Regions from separate parts of the Cellulosimicrobium sp. 72-3 genome, predicted to be linked through region 3. Evidence: riboswitches for the same ligand, from Rfam matches in the RefSeq annotation. Region 3 holds a riboswitch; each other region holds the start of a gene.
The links. A riboswitch is a leader RNA that binds a small molecule or an ion and turns the genes downstream of it on or off. The one in region 3 is predicted to bind thiamine pyrophosphate.
Positions count from the first base shown of each region.

Region 1: linked by a shared signal. The riboswitch ahead of HKK73_RS14450 (TenA family protein) and the one ahead of HKK73_RS09145 (ECF transporter S component) in region 3 are both predicted to bind thiamine pyrophosphate.
Region 2: linked by a shared signal. The riboswitch ahead of thiD (bifunctional hydroxymethylpyrimidine kinase/phosphomethylpyrimidine kinase) and the one ahead of HKK73_RS09145 (ECF transporter S component) in region 3 are both predicted to bind thiamine pyrophosphate.

Region 1 covers NZ_CP053419.1:3,222,457-3,228,191, forward strand. Annotated here, with positions in the region: gene HKK73_RS14435 (ClpP family protease) at 1-559, shown strand, start outside; gene HKK73_RS14440 (DUF6882 domain-containing protein) at 603-1,592, opposite strand; gene HKK73_RS19370 (helix-turn-helix domain-containing protein) at 1,661-2,143, opposite strand; gene HKK73_RS14450 (TenA family protein) at 2,257-3,009, opposite strand; TPP riboswitch at 3,000-3,128, opposite strand; gene HKK73_RS14455 (VOC family protein) at 3,215-4,141, shown strand; gene HKK73_RS14460 (glyoxalase/bleomycin resistance/extradiol dioxygenase family protein) at 4,226-4,621, shown strand; tRNA gene HKK73_RS14465 (tRNA-Leu) at 4,664-4,740, opposite strand; gene HKK73_RS14470 (NAD(P)/FAD-dependent oxidoreductase) at 4,893-5,735, opposite strand, start outside.
Region 2 covers NZ_CP053419.1:1,856,017-1,861,751, reverse strand. Annotated here, with positions in the region: gene HKK73_RS08420 (FadR/GntR family transcriptional regulator) at 1-355, shown strand, start outside; gene HKK73_RS08415 (quinone oxidoreductase) at 382-1,431, shown strand; gene HKK73_RS08410 (hypothetical protein) at 1,428-1,709, shown strand; gene HKK73_RS08405 (DUF4862 family protein) at 1,747-2,757, shown strand; gene thiD (bifunctional hydroxymethylpyrimidine kinase/phosphomethylpyrimidine kinase) at 2,822-3,682, opposite strand; TPP riboswitch at 3,787-3,881, opposite strand; gene HKK73_RS08395 (hypothetical protein) at 3,959-4,183, shown strand; gene HKK73_RS08390 (SDR family oxidoreductase) at 4,256-5,140, opposite strand; gene pheT (phenylalanine--tRNA ligase subunit beta) at 5,137-5,735, opposite strand, start outside.
Region 3 covers NZ_CP053419.1:2,016,615-2,022,349, reverse strand. Annotated here, with positions in the region: gene HKK73_RS09155 (Rv2578c family radical SAM protein) at 1-1,300, opposite strand, end outside; gene HKK73_RS09150 (hypothetical protein) at 1,344-1,781, opposite strand; TPP riboswitch at 1,926-2,045, shown strand; gene HKK73_RS09145 (ECF transporter S component) at 2,149-2,853, shown strand; gene HKK73_RS09140 (ABC transporter ATP-binding protein) at 2,846-4,696, shown strand; gene HKK73_RS09135 (energy-coupling factor transporter transmembrane protein EcfT) at 4,693-5,481, shown strand; gene HKK73_RS09130 (M23 family metallopeptidase) at 5,499-5,735, opposite strand, start outside.

The sequences.
Region 1 (5,735 bases), 1.2 Mb from region 3:
CGAGCGCGCGTTCGACGTCTTCTCCCGCCTGCTGTCCGAGCGCATCGTGTTCCTCGGCACGGAGATCGACGACGGCGTCGCGAACGTCGTCATGGCGCAGCTCCTGCACCTGGAGTCGGACGCCCCGGACCAGGAGATCGGGCTGTACATCAACTCCCCGGGCGGCTCCGCGACCGCGCTCATGGCGATCTACGACACGATGCAGTTCGTCCGCTGCGACGTCTCGACCATCTGCATGGGCCAGGCGGCCTCGGCCGCGGCCGTCCTGCTCGCGGCGGGCACGCCCGGCAAGCGGTTCGTGCTGGAGCACTCGCGCGTCCTGCTGCACCAGCCGTCGGGCGGTGGGGAGGGCACGATCTCGGACCTGTCGATCCAGGCCGAGGAGATCCTCCGGATCCGGTCCGAGACGGAGGAGGTGCTGGCGCGGCACACGGGCCAGACCGTCGAGCGCCTGCGCGCCGACACCGACCGCGACCTGGTGCTCACCGCGCGCCAGGCCGTGGAGTACGGCGTCGCGGACGCCGTCGTCACCTCGCGCAAGCTCGCCGCGGCGGCGTGACGCCCGACCGCGGAGGTGACACCGTGCGTCGTCAGCCGCGTCGTCAGCCGCGTCGTCGGAACCACGACCGGCGGCGCGGCTCGGGTGCCGCCTCGGCGGGCGTCGGCTCGGGCGCGGCGGGCTCCTGCTCCGCGGGCGCAGGCTCCGGCGCGGCCGGCTCCTCCGCCGGCGACTCCGGGACGGTGAGCGCGGGCGCCGTCGGCGCCGAGGCCGCAGGGTCTGCCGCGGCGGGCTCCGGCATCGCGGGCTCCGCCGCCGCGGCCTCGGGCTCCGCCGCTGCGGCCTCGGGCTCGGCGGCCAGGGGCGCGGCGGCCTCGGGCGCGGCGGTCCGCCCGGACGACGCGGAGATGCCCGCGATCCGTCCGCGCTCGTCGAACCGCACGGTCACGGTGCCGTCGGGCACGTCCAGCACGACGGCGCCGGTCCCGTCCTCCACGGCCGGCAGGCCGCGCGCGCTCGCGTAGGACGCGACGGCGCGCCGGTGGTCGACGACCGTGACGGACAGCAGCCCCTCGCTCAGCGTGCGCACGACGCGCGGCACGCTCGGGGCGGGCAGGGCGAGGTCGGCGTCGTCCAGGAGGAACCACGCGCGCGTGCCGCCGCCGACGGGAGCGCTGTAGTGGGCGAACGAGCCGGTCACCGCCTTGGCCGCGAGCGCGAGCCGGTGAGCGAGGTCGTCGGCCAGCGGGAGCTCCGGCTCGGCGGCCTCGCGCAGCCCGGTCCGGCGCGTGCTCTCGGCGGCGGTGAGCACGGCCTCGGGGAAGCCGTTGACGTTCTGCCACGCCCACATCCACGTGCCCGGCCCCGGCGCGGCCGTGCCGAGGAACTGGAGGCGGGACGTCGCGGTCCCGCCGTCGGGCGCGGTGAAGGTGAAGACCCCGGTGGTCAGGTCGGCGGCCCAGGCGTCGTCGCCGTGGAGGTCCGTCAGGTGGAGCTGGTGCTCGTGGGAGAGGAACGCGGCGTCGTCGACGAGGTCCTGGAGGGCCGGGACGTCCTGGGCTGCCGTGCCGTGCGCGGTCTGCGGCTCCGTCATGGACCGACGGTAGCGGCGCGCACGACGCCCGGCCCGCGCACGACACGCGGCACGGCGGGGACGGTCGCTCAGGCCGCGAGGAGCAGGACGTCGCCGGCGCGCGCTGTCGGACGGCCCAAGGTCTCGGCGACGGGGAGGTCCCGCACGGGCTCGCCCACCGGGGCGACGTGCCGTGGCGCGGAGAGGGCACCGCGCTCTCGCGCGGAGGACAGCACGCGGACGGGCGCGAGCGGCCGGAGCTCCTCGCCCGTGCGGGCGACGAGGTCGACGAGCCGCAGGCCGAGGGCGCCGCACACGGCGGCGAGGACCTCGGACGACGCCTCCTTGCGCCCGCGCTCCACCTCGGACAGGTAGGCGGTGGAGACGCGCGCGGCGGCCGCGACGTCGACGAGCGTGCGCCCCTGCGCGAGCCGCGCCCGCCGCAGGATCCCCCCGATGACGTGGCGCAGGAGGGGCTCCGCCCGCCCGCCCGCCCGGGAGCGGGGGCTCGGCATCACCCCGTCCGGCACCACGTTCGGCAGCGTGCCCGGCACCGCGCTCGTCGCGTCCATGCGTTCACGCTACCCGCGGCCCACCCGGGTGCCGAGGCACCCGGGTGGGTATCTGCTGCTGGCGTAAGGCCGGGCGCACGGCGCGACGTCGGCCGCGCGCCCGGCCGGGCGGGTCACCAGCGCTCGAGCGACCAGGCCATCTGCCAGAAGCGGATCTCGTGGCGGCAGCTCAGCTCGAACGCGCGCTCCATGCGCGCGCGCTCCGCCTCGCCCGCGTCCGCGGCGAGCGCGTCCAGGCGTGCGCGCAGGTCGGTGAGGACGTCCTCGGTGCGCTCGGCCGCGTAGAACTGCCACCAGCCCGCGAGCGGGTGGTCGTCGCCGAGGGCGCCGGGCGTCGTCTGGCGCTCGCCGAGCCAGAAGCGCCGCGCGGACCAGATGTAGGTCCACGGGCACGGCAGCAGCGCGGCGAGCAGCACGCCGAGCGAGTCGCGGCCGGCCGCCGTCATGTGGTCGACGTAGGCCTGCGCGCTGGGCGCGAGGCGGTGCGTCTGCGCCTCCTCGTACGTCACCCCGAGGAAGTCGCACATCGCGTGGTGCGCGTGCGACTCGTCGTCGAGGAGGAAGCCGGCCTTGTCGTGGAAGTAGGCCGCCCACGACCGGTCGGGCGCGAGGGCCATGCCGAGGCCGTAGCAGCGCAGGTAGGCCGTGAGGTACTGGTGGTCCTGGCCCACGTAGTGGCGGACCGCGGCGGGCTCGACGGAGCCGTCGCGCAGCCCGGCCAGGAAGGGGTGGTCGTAGAACGTCTCGAAGAGGTCCGCGTACCGGCGGGCGAGGTCGGCGGTGAAGCCGGTCTCCTCCTGCCGGACGAGCGCGGTCGGGTCGTCCGCGAGGACAGGGTTCAGGGTGATGGCAGCAGGCGTCGTCATGCCCACGTTCCTCCGCTCGTGCTAGCGAGATCAGGTTCGACGGGTCCGGGCGGCCGTACCGCTCGTCTCAGTCCCTCGGCCCGGGCCGTGGCCCGGGCGGGACGCCCCGCGTGGTTCGCGCCGACCCTAGCAAGGACGGCGCCGGTGCGGGAGCCCTCGCCACGGTGTGGGAATATAGTTGTAGCGACAACAAGTTGGAGCAGACATGACCACGAGCACGCCGGGCGCGCCGACCGACCGCCTCCTGTCCCCGTCCACGAGCATGGACGCCGTCACGCTGCGCGTGGGCGACCTCGAGCTCATGACCTCGTACTACACGGGCGCGTTCGCCCTCGCCCCGCTCGAGGAGCGGTCGCGCGGCGCCGAGGTGCACCGTGTGCTGGGCCGCGGCCGCACACCCATGCTGCGCCTCGTGCACACGCCCGGGCTGCCGCCCGTCGACCCGCGCCAGGCCGGCCTGTTCCACACGGCCTTCCTGTTCGACGACGGCCCGAGCCTCGCCGCGACCGTCTACCGCGCCGCGCAGGACCGCCGCGGCACCTTCGTCGGGTCGAGCGACCACCTCGTCAGCGAGGCGTTCTACTTCACCGACCCCGAGGGCAACGGCGTCGAGCTCTACACCGACCGCCCCCGCGAGACGTGGGTGCGCGAGCACGGCCAGATCCTCATGACGACGACGTTCCTCGACCCGAACGCCTACCTGCGCACGCACCTCGACCAGGAGACGTTCGACGCCGGCCCCTCGCTCGCGGGCCGCGTCGGCCACGTGCACCTGCAGGTCGGCGACGTCGCGACCGCCCACGCCTTCTACGTCGACGCCGTCGGCTTCGAGGCGACGCTCACCGGGTACAGCGGGGCGCTCTTCGCGTCCGCGGGCGGGTACCACCACCACGTCGCGATGAACGTGTGGAACAGCGCGGGCGCCGGGCCCCGCGCCGCGAGCCTCGGGCTCGGCGACGTCGCCGTCACGGTGCCGGGCCGCGAGGACCTCGACGCGCTCGTCGCCCGCCTCCGTTCCCGCGGGCTGGAGCACGCGGACGACGGCCGCTCCGTCGTCGTGCACGACCCGTGGGGCACGCGCGTGACGCTGTCCGTCCCCGGCACCACGACCGAGGAGCTGCTCGCGCGCTGAGGCGCGGCGCCCCGGGCACGGGGCGCGCGGCCGGGGCACGAGGCGCACGATGGGAGGACCCGCCGAGCGCACCGAGGAGCGACCGTGTTCCGCAGCCTCTTCCCCGTCCTCACCGTGGCCGACCTCGACCGGTCCCTCGGCTTCTACCGCGACCTGCTGCGCGGGACGGTCGAGTACGCGTTCCCCGACGACGGCCCGCCCGTCTACGTGAGCGTGCGCGTGGGCGGGTCACCGCTCGGGCTCGGGCAGGGCGACCCGCCTCCGGCGGACACCCGCGTCGTGCTGTGGGTGTACGTCGACGACTGCGACCGCGCCGTCGAGCACCTCGCGGCCGCGGGCGTGCCCGTCCTGGAACCGCCCGCGGACCAGCCGTGGGGCGAGCGCGTCGCGCGCGTACAGGACCCGGACGGCACCGTCGTGATCCTCGGCCAGGAGGCCGCTCCCCCGGCCGAGCCGGAGGGCCCGACGGGGCTGTCCTAGCCCGGGGAGGCCTGGCGCCGCGGAGCCGACCGCCCGTCGGCATGGTGCCCCCACCGGGACTCGAACCCGGAACACGCCGGGTTTAAGCCGGCCGCCTCTGCCAGTTGGGCCATGGGGGCGCGGGCCGAATCTACCGCGCGCGCGGCGCTCTCCGGGCCCGTCGGCACGACGGCCGCCCGCCCGGGACCTGGACGCGACGAGGGGCGAGCCGCACGCGCGGCTCGCCCCTCGTCGTCGGGCACGACGGCCGGGCCGGGGCCCGGCCGCGACCTCAGGAGGCCTTCGCCGCCGGCGTCCGGTCGTCGGCGTCGACGGTGCCCGCACCGGACTCCGCCGCGGCCGCCGAGCCCTGCGCGGTCTGCTTGACCGGGTCGCCGTCCTTCTTGGGCGGGACGGACGCGGCGCGGAACTCCGCGCGCGGGTCGTGCAGCGAGCCGAGCGACACGAGCTCGCGGCCCATGAGGAACTGGCCGATCCAGCCGATGAAGATGCGGATCTTGCGGTTTCCCGTCGGCATCGCCATGACGTGGTAGCTGCGGTGCATGAGCCACGCGAGCGTCCCACGGAGCTTGAACACGCCGAACAGCTCCGCCACGCCCTTGTACAGGCCGAGCGACGCGACCGTACCGACGCTCTTGTGGCGGTACTCGACCGGCGGCTCGCTGTGCAGCTCGAGCGCGAGGTTGTCGGCGAGGCGCGTGGCCTCACGGATGGCGTGCTGCGCGTTCGGCGGGCAGAACTTGCCCGGGTTCAGCACGTCCGGGACGGCGGCGCAGTCGCCCGCGGCCCACGCGTTCGGCACGACGTTGCCGTCGGCGTCCGCGACCTGGAGCGTCGGCAGCACGGTGATGCGGCCCAGCTTGTCGACCGGGAGGTCGGACGACTCCTTGAGGACCGGGTTCGCCTTGACGCCCGCGGTCCAGACGATCGTGTCGGAGTCGAACTCGACCCCGGTCGACGTGACGACGTGGCCGTCCACGCACGACGACAGGAACGTGCTGAGGTGGAACTCGATGCCGCGCTTCTTCAGCTCGTCGAGCGCGTACTGCGCCATGGGCTCGCTGAGCTCGGGCAGGATGCGGCCCGCGCCCTCGATCATGACGAAGCGGAGGTC
Region 2 (5,735 bases), 160 kb from region 3:
GCCCGCGGACCTGCGCACCATGACGACGGCGCTCGCCCGCCGCGGGCAGGTCGCGGCGACGGCGTCGCCCGCCGAGTACGTGGACGCGGACCTCGCGTTCCACCGGGCGGTCGTCGACGCCGCGCACAACGCGGTGCTCGCCGAGCTCTTCGCGACCTTCGTCCCGCGCCTGCGTCGCGCGATGGTCGCCATGGTCGACCTCGACCGGACGGGCACGACGCACCGGGACGACCAGGACGCGCACGAGGCGATCCTCGACGCCGTCCGCGACCGGGACACCGGCCGCGCCGCGGCGGCGGCGCGCGAGCACCTCGCGTCCGTGCACGCGAAGGTCGCCGACCGAGGGCGACCGTGACCGCCGCGCGACCCTAGGCTGAGGCCATGCACGCGATCGTGGCCCGCGCGGCGGGCGGTCCCGAGGTCCTCGAGTACACCGAGCTGCCCGACCCGTCGCCGGGCCCGGGGCAGCTCCTCGTCCGCTCCGCGGTGGCGGGCGTGAACTTCATCGACACGTACAAGCGCTCCGGCGTGTACGCGATGGAGTACCCGCACGTCGTCGGGAGCGAGGGGGCCGGGGTCGTCGCCGAGGTGGGCGAGGGGGTCGAGGGGTTCGCCGTCGGCGACCGCGTCGTGTGGACCGAGGCGCCGGGGTCGTACGCGGAGCTCGTCGTGGTGGACGCCGGGCAGGCGCTGCACGTGCCGGACGCCGTCTCGCTCGAGGGCGCGACCGCCGTCGCGCTCCAGGGGCTCACGGCGCACTACCTGTGCACGTCGTCGTACCCCGTGCGTCCGGGCGACCGTGTGCTCGTGCACGCGGGCGCGGGCGGCGTCGGGCTGCTCCTGACCCAGATGCTCGTGGCGCGGGGCGCGCACGTGATCTCCACGGTCTCGACCCCCGAGAAGGCGGAGCTGTCCCGCGGCGCGGGCGCCGAGCACGCGATCCAGTACACGGCGTTCGCCGACCTCACCGCCGAGCTGCCGGAGGTCGTGCGCGGGCTCACGGGCGGCGAGGGCGTCGCGGCGGTGTACGACTCGGTCGGCAAGGACACGTTCGACGCGTCGCTCGCGTCGCTGCGCCGCCGCGGCACGCTCGTCCTCTACGGCGGCTCCTCCGGGCAGGTCCCGCCGTTCGACCCGCAGCGCCTCAACGCGGGCGGCTCGCTCTTCCTCACGCGGCCCAAGCTCGCCGACCACACGGCGACGCGCGCCGAGCTCGTCGAGCGCGCGACCGAGGTGCTCGGCGCCGTCGCGGGCGGCACGCTGCACGCGCGCGTCGGCGCGACGTTCCCGCTCGCCGACGCCGCCGACGCCCACCGCGCGCTCGAGGGACGGGCGACCACCGGCAAGGTGCTGCTCCGTCCCGCCGGGGCGGACGACGCTCACGCCACCACGACCGGGACCACGACCGGCACGACGACCGGGACCGCGTGAGCTGGGACTGGGTGCCGCCGCGCCCGGGCGAGGAGGACGGCTCCGACGGCGGCCCCTCCCCCGCGCTGCGCCGCACCGTGACGGTGCTCGCCGTGCTGCTCACCGCGGTGTTCATCGTCTACTACGTGACCGTGGCGGTGCGCCAGCAGGCCGACGCGTGCGTCGCCGACCGGCCCGCGGGCGTCGCGGTGCAGGACGTCGAGGCACGGTGGCGCTGGGTGCCGCCGGGCTACGCGTGCGAGTACGCCACCGCCGACCAGGACGTCGCCCGCGCCTGACCCGCCCGGCATCCCCCACCACCACCGACGAGGACCGATGACCGACCTGCACGACCGCCCCCTGACCCTGCTCGGCGCCTATGCCCTCGCCGGCGTCCCCGACCCGGGCGGCTGGTACGCCGCCCTCGACGAGGACGGCCTCGGCGGCCTCGAGCACCCCGTCGACCCGGACGACACGGATGCGCTCGCGACGACCGCGGCCGCGCTCCCGGCGCACTGGGCGCTGCTGCCGACGACGGTCGCCGCGACGGCCCGCCGCGCCACGGCCGACCGCTCCTACGGCCTCGCGTCCGACGACGAGGAGGGTCGGTGCGAGGCGGTCGACGGCGTCGCGCGCGTCCTCGCGGCCGTGACGCGGCTCGCCGAGGCGGAGGGTCGACGACGCGTCGTCGCGGTCGAGCTCCAGTCCGCGCCCGGTCCCGGCCGCGGGTCCGGCGCGGCGCTCGCGCGCAGCCTCACCGAGCTGGCCGCCGTCGCGCCCGCCGGGCTGCCGCTCGTGGTGGAGCACTGCGACGCGCCCCGCCCGTGGGGCGTCGCGGAGAAGGGCTTCCTCGCGCTCGACGACGAGATCGCCGCCGTCGCGCGCGCGGCCCGGGACACGGGCCACCCCCTGCACGTCGGGCTCAACTGGGGTCGGTCCGCCATCGAGGGGCGCAGCGCCGCGACGCCCGTCGAGCACGCGCGGGCGGCCGCCGGCGCGGGCCTCCTCGCGAGCGCGATGCTCTCCGGTGCCGCCGGCCGGCCCGGCCGGTGGGGCGCGCCGTGGGCGGACGCGCACGTGCCGCCCCACGGCCCGGACCCCGCGCTCCCCGGCCCGGACGAGTCGATGCTCGGCCCGGCCGAGGTGCGCGAGTTCCTCGCCGCGGCGGGGCCCGTCCCGCTCGTCGGCGCCAAGGTGACCACGCGGCCCGCGGACGCCCCGCCCGCGCAGCGCCTCGCCGTCGCGCGCGCGACGCTCGCCGTGCTCCGCGACGCGCTGGCCGATCTCGACACCGACCGCGGAGTCGGCCGCAGGGCCGACCACGCACCGAGCCGCCCCACGGCCTGAGCGCGTCCCGCGGGCCGGGGCCAGGCACGTCGCAGCAGCCCGGGCTCGGCCGGTCGGCCCAGGCTCAGCCCCGCCGCACGGGCGCCGAGCGGTGCAGGTGGTCCACGGGCCCCCGGCCCGTCCCCACCCGCAGCGCGGCGCCGGCACGCAGCGCGCCCGTGAGCCACTCCTTCGCCTCGCGCGCGGACTCCTCCCAGCTCGCGCGCTGCGGCCGCAGCGCCGCGAGCGCCGCCGAGAGCGAGCACCCCGTGCCGTGGGTGTGGGGCGTGTCGACGCGCTCGGCGTCGAACGTCGTGACGGTGACCGCCCCCGGCGCGCGGCCCGTCGTCGGCCCGGGCGCGGGGACGACGAGCGCGTCGGGCGACGTGCGTCCGGTGAGGTGACCGCCCTTGAGCAGCACGACGGCGTCGCTCGCGGTCGCGTACGACGTCGCCTGGTGCAGGGCGTCGTCCCACGTCGTCGCGGGCTCCTGCCCGCCGAGGACGGCGAGCTCGGGCAGGTTCGGCGTGACGACGTCGGCGCGCGCCGCGAGGTCGCGCACGGCCTGCTCGGCACCCGCGTCGAGCAGGCGGTGGCCGGACGTCGCGACCATCACCGGGTCCAGGACGACCCAGGGCCGCGGAGCACCCGTGGCGGCGCGCGCCGCGGCGAGGTCGTCGAGCCACTCCCCGACGGCGCGGGCGTTCGCCTCGTCCGCGACCATGCCGATCTTCACGGCATCGACGTCGACGTCGTCGGACACGGCGTCGAGCTGCGCGCGCAGGAACGCCGGCCCGGGGACGTGCACCGACCGCACGCCGTGGGTGTTCTGCGCGACGAGCGCCGTGGTGACGGCCATGCCGTAGGCGCCGTGCGCGCAGAACGCCTTGAGGTCGGCCTGGATCCCGGCGCCGCCGGTCGGGTCGGTCCCCGCGACGGAGAGCACGCGGGGGCGGGACGGTGCCGGGTCGGGCCCACGGCCCGGGTCGGGTCGGTGATCACGGTCCGCGGGGGCGGGGACCGGGTCGGAGGTGTGCCGAGGCAGGGCGAGCGTCATCGCGCGGACATCCCTTCGCTGGTACGAGCCAGATCAGGTTCGACGGGTCTCATCTCAGCCCCGGTGCGGGGCACCCCGTGTCGCGGGCCATGCTACGCGGCGACCCGTGCGCTTTTCACCCGCCCCGACGCGTGAGACGACGCGCGTGCGCGCGTCTTTCCGGGTATGACGCAGCACGTCGCCCCCGCGACCCGCCCCTTCCTGCCGGACGCGCCCGTCCCGGTCCAGGTGCCCGCCCTCTGCACGACGTTCGACCGCGACGGCCGGCGGGTCGTGCTCACGGGCGTCGTCACGCACGACGCAGGCGGGCTCGTGGCGTTCGAGTACGAGCACCCCGAGCGGGGCCTGTGGCACGTGTGGGTCGACCGGGACACGTGCGTCCCGCTGTGACCCGGTGCCCGGACGCACGGACGCCGCCCGACCGGGGGGTCGGGCGGCGTCGGCCGTGCGGGGTGCGTGCGCTCAGCGGGCGGGGAGCTCTCCCGGCATCGGGTCGTCGGCGCCCCAGCGCGTGACGCGCAGCCGACGGCCGTCCGGCCCGGGCAGCGCGACGCCCGCGCGGGCGGCCTCCTGGGCGGCCGCGCGGAGCGACCCGGGCGAGTCGTGCGTCACGCGCACGAACGCCCCCGAGAACGCGTCGAGCTCGCCGCGGGCGATCGCGACGACCATCTCGACCGTGCGCTCGACGGGCGTCCACTCCGTGCGACCCTCGTGCATGACCATGGACGCCGTCATGTCGGTCTGCACGACGCCCGGCGACACCTCGAAGGTCCGCAGCCCGAGCGCGTGGCCCGAGCGGTGGAGGTTCGCCCCGAGGCGCAGCAGCGCCGTCTTGCTCGCGTTGTACGCGCTCGCGCCCTCCATGTCGTGAGAGCCCGCGCCGCTGTTGAGGTCGACGACGCGGCCGCCGCCGCGCGCGAGCATCCCGGGGACGACCGCGCGCGCGAGCAGGAACGGCCCGCGCACGTTGGTCTCCAGGACGGCCCACCACTCGTCGGGGTCCGCCTCCCAGAGCGGCACCTCGGCGTCGACCCGGCCCGCGTTGTTGACGAGCAGGTCCACGCTCCCGAGCGCGGCCTCGACCTCGCGGACGGCCGCGGCCACCGCCGCCGCGTCGGTCACGTCCGCCGTGACGACGACGGCCCGGCCCGCGCCGGCGAGCGCGGCGATCTCGTCGGCCACCCCGGCGAGCCGGCCCGCGTCGCGCGCGAGGAGCGCGACGTCGAGACCGGCCGCGGCGAGCCCGACGGCGACCGCGCGGCCGATGCCGCGCGACGCCCCGGTGACGAGCGCGGTGCGCGCGGGCACCACGTCCGGCGTCGTGCCCTCCCCCGGTGCGTCGCTCATGCGCGCAGCTCCGCCCCGACGCGCTCGCGCGCGGCGGCCACGGCGCCCTGCCGGACCCGCGCGACGTCGTCGGCGGTGAGGGTGCGGTCCGCGGCGCGCAGCCGCAGCGAGAACGCGAGCGACTTGCGCCCGGCGCCCACCTGCTCGCCCGTGAAGACGTCGAACAGCACGACCTCCTCGGCGAGCTCGCCGGCGCCCTCGACGACCGCGGCGCGCAGCGCCTCGGCCGGCACGTCGGCGGCGACGACGAACGCGAGGTCCTCCTTCGCCGCCGGGAACCCGGAGACCGGGGTCGCCTGGACGGGCTCGTCGGACGCACCTGCGACGAGCGCCGACAGGTCGAGCTCGAACGCTACGGAGCGGGCGGGCAGGCCGACGTTCTCGAGCACCTTGGGGTGCAGCTCGCCCGCGTGCCCGACGACCGTCCCGTCGGCGAGCTCGAGGCGCGCGCAGCGCCCGGGGTGGAACGGGGCCCGCGCGGTGTCGGCGACCACGCGCACGGCGTCGTCCCCCCGCAGGCCGGCGCGGTCCGCGACCAGGCGCGCCGCGTCGAGCGCGTCCGTCCAGTCCGCCGGCCGGCCGGGGCCCCACCAGC
Region 3 (5,735 bases):
GCTCGCGCGCGAGCCAGCCCATGTACCACTCGCGTGTGCCGGGCTTGAGGTGCAGCGGCAGCACCGTGACGCCCGTCGCGCCCGCATCCTTGACGGCGTCGAGCAGCTCGGTGAGCGCGCGGGTCGAGTCGGTGAGCCACGGCAGCACGGGAGCGACCATGACGCCGCACGGCAGACCGGCCTCCCGGACCGTGCGGACGAGGTCGAGCCGCGCGCGCGGCGAGGGCGTGCCCGGCTCGACGCTCGCCTGGAGCTCGGGGTCCAGGAGCGCGAGGGACACGCCGATCCCGACCTCGACGCGCGAGGCGGCGTCGACGAGCAGGGGCAGGTCCCGGCGCAGGAGCGTGCCCTTGGTCAGCACGGACAGCGGCGTGCCCGACCCGGCGAGCGCGTCGATGATGCCGGGCATGAGGCGGTAGCGCCCCTCGGCGCGCTGGTACGGGTCGGTGTTGGTGCCGAGCGCGACGGCCTCGCGCGCCCAGGACGGGCGGGCGAGCTCGGCCCGCAGCACGTCGTCGACGTTGACCTTGACCACGACCTCCCGGTCGAAGTCCTCCCCCGCGTCGAGGTCGAGGTACTGGTGCGTGGGGCGGGCGAAGCAGTTGTGGCTCACGACCCCCGCGGCGACGAAGTCGCGCGTGCCGGTCGTGATGTCGACCAGCTCCGTCGTCTCCCCCGGCCCGTCGAGCGCTTCCAGGGAGTCGACGCGCAGCGCCTCGCCGCCGGTGACGTCCTGGCCGTCGAGGACGGGCCGCCCCTCCGCGAGCGCCGCGGCGCCCGGCCCGACGAGTACGTCGCCGAGCGCCAGGCGGGCACGGTGCCCGGCACCGCCGACGACGTGGCGCCACCCGCGCTCGGTGAGGAACCGGTGGTCGCCGCTCGCGACGAGGCGCGTGCCGTCGGCGAGGGTCACGCGGTAGGCGCGCTTGCGGGTGGTCCAGCGGTCGAGCACGCGGGTACGCACGTAGCGCCGGTACGCGCCGTGCGGGACGGTGCCGACGATCTCGTCGCCGACACGCAGCTCGCCGATCGGCCGTTGCGCGCCGTCGGCCAGCAGCACCGGGGTGGCGGGCGCGAGGCAGTAGGAGCACGCGTGGCTGCACCCGCGGTACGGGTTGACGGTCCACCGGAACGGCATGCGCGACATCGCCGGCACCTTGGACAGCGCGCTCTTGGCCGTGACCTCGTGGAACGTGATGCCCGCGAACTCGGGCGTGCGCACGCTGCGGACGAGGCCGACCCGCTCCAGCCCGGGGAGCGCGCCGTCGTCCGCGCCGAGCACCTGTCCGTCCCACCGCATCGCGCCATTCGAACAAACGTTCGAACGCGCTGTCAAGAGCGGGTCAGCCGTCGGCGGACCACGCCTTGAGCAGCGCCAGGTTCCCGAGGGGGATGTGGTGGCCGATGCGCGGGTGGTCCAGCGCGACACCGACGACCCCGGCCGCGCCGAAGGACGCGACGTAGTCGATCGCCGCCGGCACAGGTACCCCGAGCAGCGGCACGGAGCCTGTCTCGTCGTCCGCCAGACCGAGCGCCCGGGCCGCCTCGTCCGCGCGCGCGGCGCTGCTGTAGAGGCAGATCATGGGCCCCTGGTCCGCAGCGACGGCGTACGGACGGGGCTGGTCCTCGGACCCCCGCGCGATGAAGAACCACGTGCCGAGGCGCACCGTCTGCCGCCACAGCGCGATCTGCGCCGACGTGTCGCCCGCGGGCGCGCTCCGCACGGCCTCGTCGAGGCGGTCCAGCTCTGCGACCGCGGCGGAATCGTTGTCTCGGGTCATGCGCGCTGCCTCGTCCCTCGTGGTCGGAGCCCGTCCCCGGTCCGCGCGGGCTCCTCGTCGCCGTCACCTTCTCACGGCGGCCGGGCGTCCCGGTGGGTGAGACGCCGGGATTGTCCGGCGGGCGTCCAGGCCCTAGGGTCGGGCCGAACGCCCCCGGGGAGCGCATGAGCGCTGAGAGTGCAGGCCGGACACCCGTCCCCCCTGCAGACCCGTGGAACCTGATCTGGTTCGTACCAGCGAAGGGAGCAGGGCGGACGTCACCGTCCCCTGCGCGCTCGTGCCCGCGCCCCGCGCGTGCCGTCCGCTCGGGGCGCGGTGGCGCGCCGTCGTGCACCCCTCGCCCCGGGGGCCCGACGGAGGGAACCGCATGACCGAGCCCCGCACCACGCCGCCCCGGGCGACCCCGCCCACCGCCACGCCCGACGACCGACCCGACGGCGTGGGTCCCACGCCCGCCCCCCGGGACCGCGCCGTCGCCGCTCCCCCGAGCCGTGCCCGACGCCGCGGCCTCACCCTCCACGAGACGGTCCTCGTCGCCGTGCTGGGGGTCGTGTTCGGGTTCGTCTACTGGGCGTTCGTGCAGCTCTGGGCCCCGCTCCAGCTCGCGATGGGACCGCTCGCGGACCTCGCCGCCAACGTGCTCGCCGGCGCGTGGATCGTCGTCGGCCCGCTCGCGACGTACATCGTGCGCAAGCCGGGCGTCGGCATCCTCACCGAGACGCTCGCGGCGCTCGTCGAGGTGGTCTTCCTCGCGTCGCCCGCCGGCCCGCTGCTCGTCCTCGTGGGGCTCGTCCAGGGCGTGGGTGCCGAGATCCCCTTCGCCCTCACCCGGTACCGCCGCTACGGCTGGTGGGTCTTCGTCGCGTCGGGCGTCAGCGCGGCGCTCGTCACGTACGCGTTCAACGCGGTCCGCTTCGGCTGGCTCGGGCAGGACTACGCGATGCTCCGGCTCGGCGTGCAGGTCGTCTCGTGCGTCGTGCTGTGCGGGATCGCGGCGCGCCTCCTCGGCGACGCCCTCGCCCGCACCGGCGCGCTCGACGCCTTCGCGATCGGGGCTGACCGCCGTGGCTGAGGCACCGACCGCCGCACCGGACGTCACGCCGGACGCCGTGCCCGGCGACCTGCCCGACGCCGTCGCCGCCGCCGGCCTGACCGTCACCGTGGGCCACGACGGCACGCGCGTGCTCGACGACCTCACCCTCACCGTCCCCGCGGGCACCGGGCTGCTCGTGCTCGGCCCCTCGGGCTGCGGGAAGTCCACGCTGCTGCGTGCGCTCGTCGGCGTCGTGCCCCACACGCTGCCGGGCTCCGTCGCGGGGGACCTGCGCGTGACGGGCGTCGACCCGCGCGACACGACCCCGGCGGCGCTCGCCGCGCGCGTCGGCCTCGTCCAGCAGCGGCCGGGCGACCAGCTCTGCCTCGCCCGCGTCGACGACGAGCTGCGGTTCGCGCTCGAGAACCGGGCCGCGGACCCGCGCACGATGGACGCCCGCGCCGCCACCGCGCTCGCCGCCGTCGGTGCGGACCACCTGCACGACCGGCCGACCCACGCGCTGTCGGGGGGCGAGGCGCAGCGCGTCGCCCTCGCGGCGGCGCTCGTCGCCGACCCCGAGCTCGTGGTCCTCGACGAGCCGACGGCGTTCCTCGACCCGGCCGCGGCGCACGAGGTCGGGACGCTCGTGGGCGGGCTCGTCCGGGCGCCCGGACGGGACGCGCCCGACACCCCCGGCCGGTCGGTCGTGCTCGTCGAGCACCGCCTCGACGACGTCGGGACGCTCCCGGACGCGACGCTCGTGCTCGACGACACCGGCCGCGTCGTCGCGCACGGCCCCACGACCGCCGTCCTGCGCGCGCACGCCGCCACGCTCGCCGAGCTCGGGTGCTGGCTGCCGCTCGACGTCCGGCTCCGGCAGGCAGGAGCCCCGGGCCCGCTCGGCGCGCCCGCGACCGACGACTGGCTCGTCGACCTCGCGCGCACCGCCCCCCGCACCGTCGACCCCCGTGACGCGGACCCCCGTGACGCGGACCCCCGTGACGCGGACGCCGGCCCGGCGGCGCCCGGCCCGGTCGCCTTGCGTGCCCGTCGCCTCGCGGTGCACCGCGCCGCGACAGGCCGCCGGCGGCGCGGGCGGGACGAGACGCCGGTGGTGCGCGACGTCGACCTCGACATGCGCGCGGGCGAGGTGCTCGCAGTGGTGGGGCCGAACGGCGGCGGCAAGTCGACCCTCCTGCGCGGGCTGGCGGGACTCGAACGGACCACGGGCGAGGTCACGACGGCGCCCGGCGCGCCCGTCGCGATGGTGTTCCAGGACCCGGAGCACCAGCTCCTCGCGCGCACGGTCCGCGACGAGGTCGCCTGGTCGGCCCGGCTCGCGCGGCTCGACGACGTCGACGGACGCGTCGCGCGCACCCTCGACGCGTTCGCCCTCACGCACGTCGCCGACGCGAACCCGTACCGGCTCTCCGGCGGCGAGCAGCGGCGACTGTCCCTCGCGACGGCGACGGTGCTCGACCCGCCCGTCCTCCTCGCCGACGAGCCCACGTCGGGGCTCGACCGCGCCCAGGCGGACGGCGTCGCCAACGCGCTGCGCGAGCGCGCCGACGCGGGCGGCGCGGTGGTCGTCGTCACGCACGACCTCGCGCTCGTCGCGGCCCTCGCCGACCGCGTCGCCGTCGTCGTCGGTGGCCGGCTCGTGGCGCTCGGGCCGCCCGCGACCGTGCTGGCCGACGACGCGCTGTGCCGGCGCGCCCGCCTGCGCCGTCCTCCCCTGCTCGCGTGGTGGGCCCGCACGGGCCGCCGCCACGGCGTGGACCCGGGCGCGCTCGTCCGGGCGCTCGACGCAGCCTCGGGCACCGCCGTCGCGGCCGAACCCCCAGAGACCGCGCCCGCAGCCCTCGCGGAGGTCGCCCCGTGAGCGCGCCGCACAGCACGCCCCTCGGGCGCTGGAACCCGACGGTCAAGCTGGCGACCGTCCTCGTCGTGTCGACGGGTGCGCTGCTCGTCACCGACCCGTACACCCCCGCGATCGGGTGGGTGCTCACGGTCGTGGCGCTGCTGATCGCAGGACGCGTCCCCGTGCGCACGCTCGCCCTGGCGCACGTGCCCTTCCTGGTGTTCGCGACGAGCCTGCTGGTCGTCAACGTCGCCACCCGGCCCGGCGGCGACCCGGTCGACCTGGGCCCGGTCACCGTCGGCTCCGACGGCCTGACGATCGGCGCCGGGCTCGCGGTGCGCACGCTGCTCGTCGGCGCCCTCTCGCTCACGGTCGCGGTGACGACCGACCCGGTGCGCCTCATGACGAGCCTCCACCAGCACGGGCGGCTGCCCCTGACGTGGACGTACGCGGTGCTCGCGGCCCACCGGCTGCTCGTCGAGCTGCCCGACGCCTGGCACACCATCCGCTGTGCCCAGGCCGTGCGCGACCCGCGGCGGCGCCCCGGCACGCTCCCCCGGTCCCCCCGCGCGCTCGGCAGCGCCGCGTTCGCCCTTCTCGTCGGCGCCGTGCGCCGGTCCGAGCGCCTGACCGTGGCGCTCGAGTCGCGCGGCCTGGGCTCCGGTCCGCGCACCACGGCGCGGCCCGTCCCGCTCGGCGTGCCCGACGTCGTCGCCGTGGTCGTCGTGCTGGCCGTCGCCGCGGCGGTGGTCGTCGTCGGGGTCCGCGGGGGGTGGGTCACGGGGCTGGGCGCGCTCACGGCGTGAGGCTTGCCGGACCGCGGTCACGCGGGCTCGACGACCGCGCCCTCCGCCGGGACGCCGAGGTCCACGACGCGCGACGAGCCGTCGCGGGACCGCTCGCGGAAGCCCCGGAAGACGAGCGGCAGCCCGCGGGCGGCGAGCGCGTCCGGCGCGTCCATGGCCTGCACGTGCACGTGCGGCTGCGTCGAGTTCCCCGAGCTCCCGCACCGACCCAGCTCGTCGCCCGCCGCGACGCGTCGGCCCGGCTCGACGGCCAC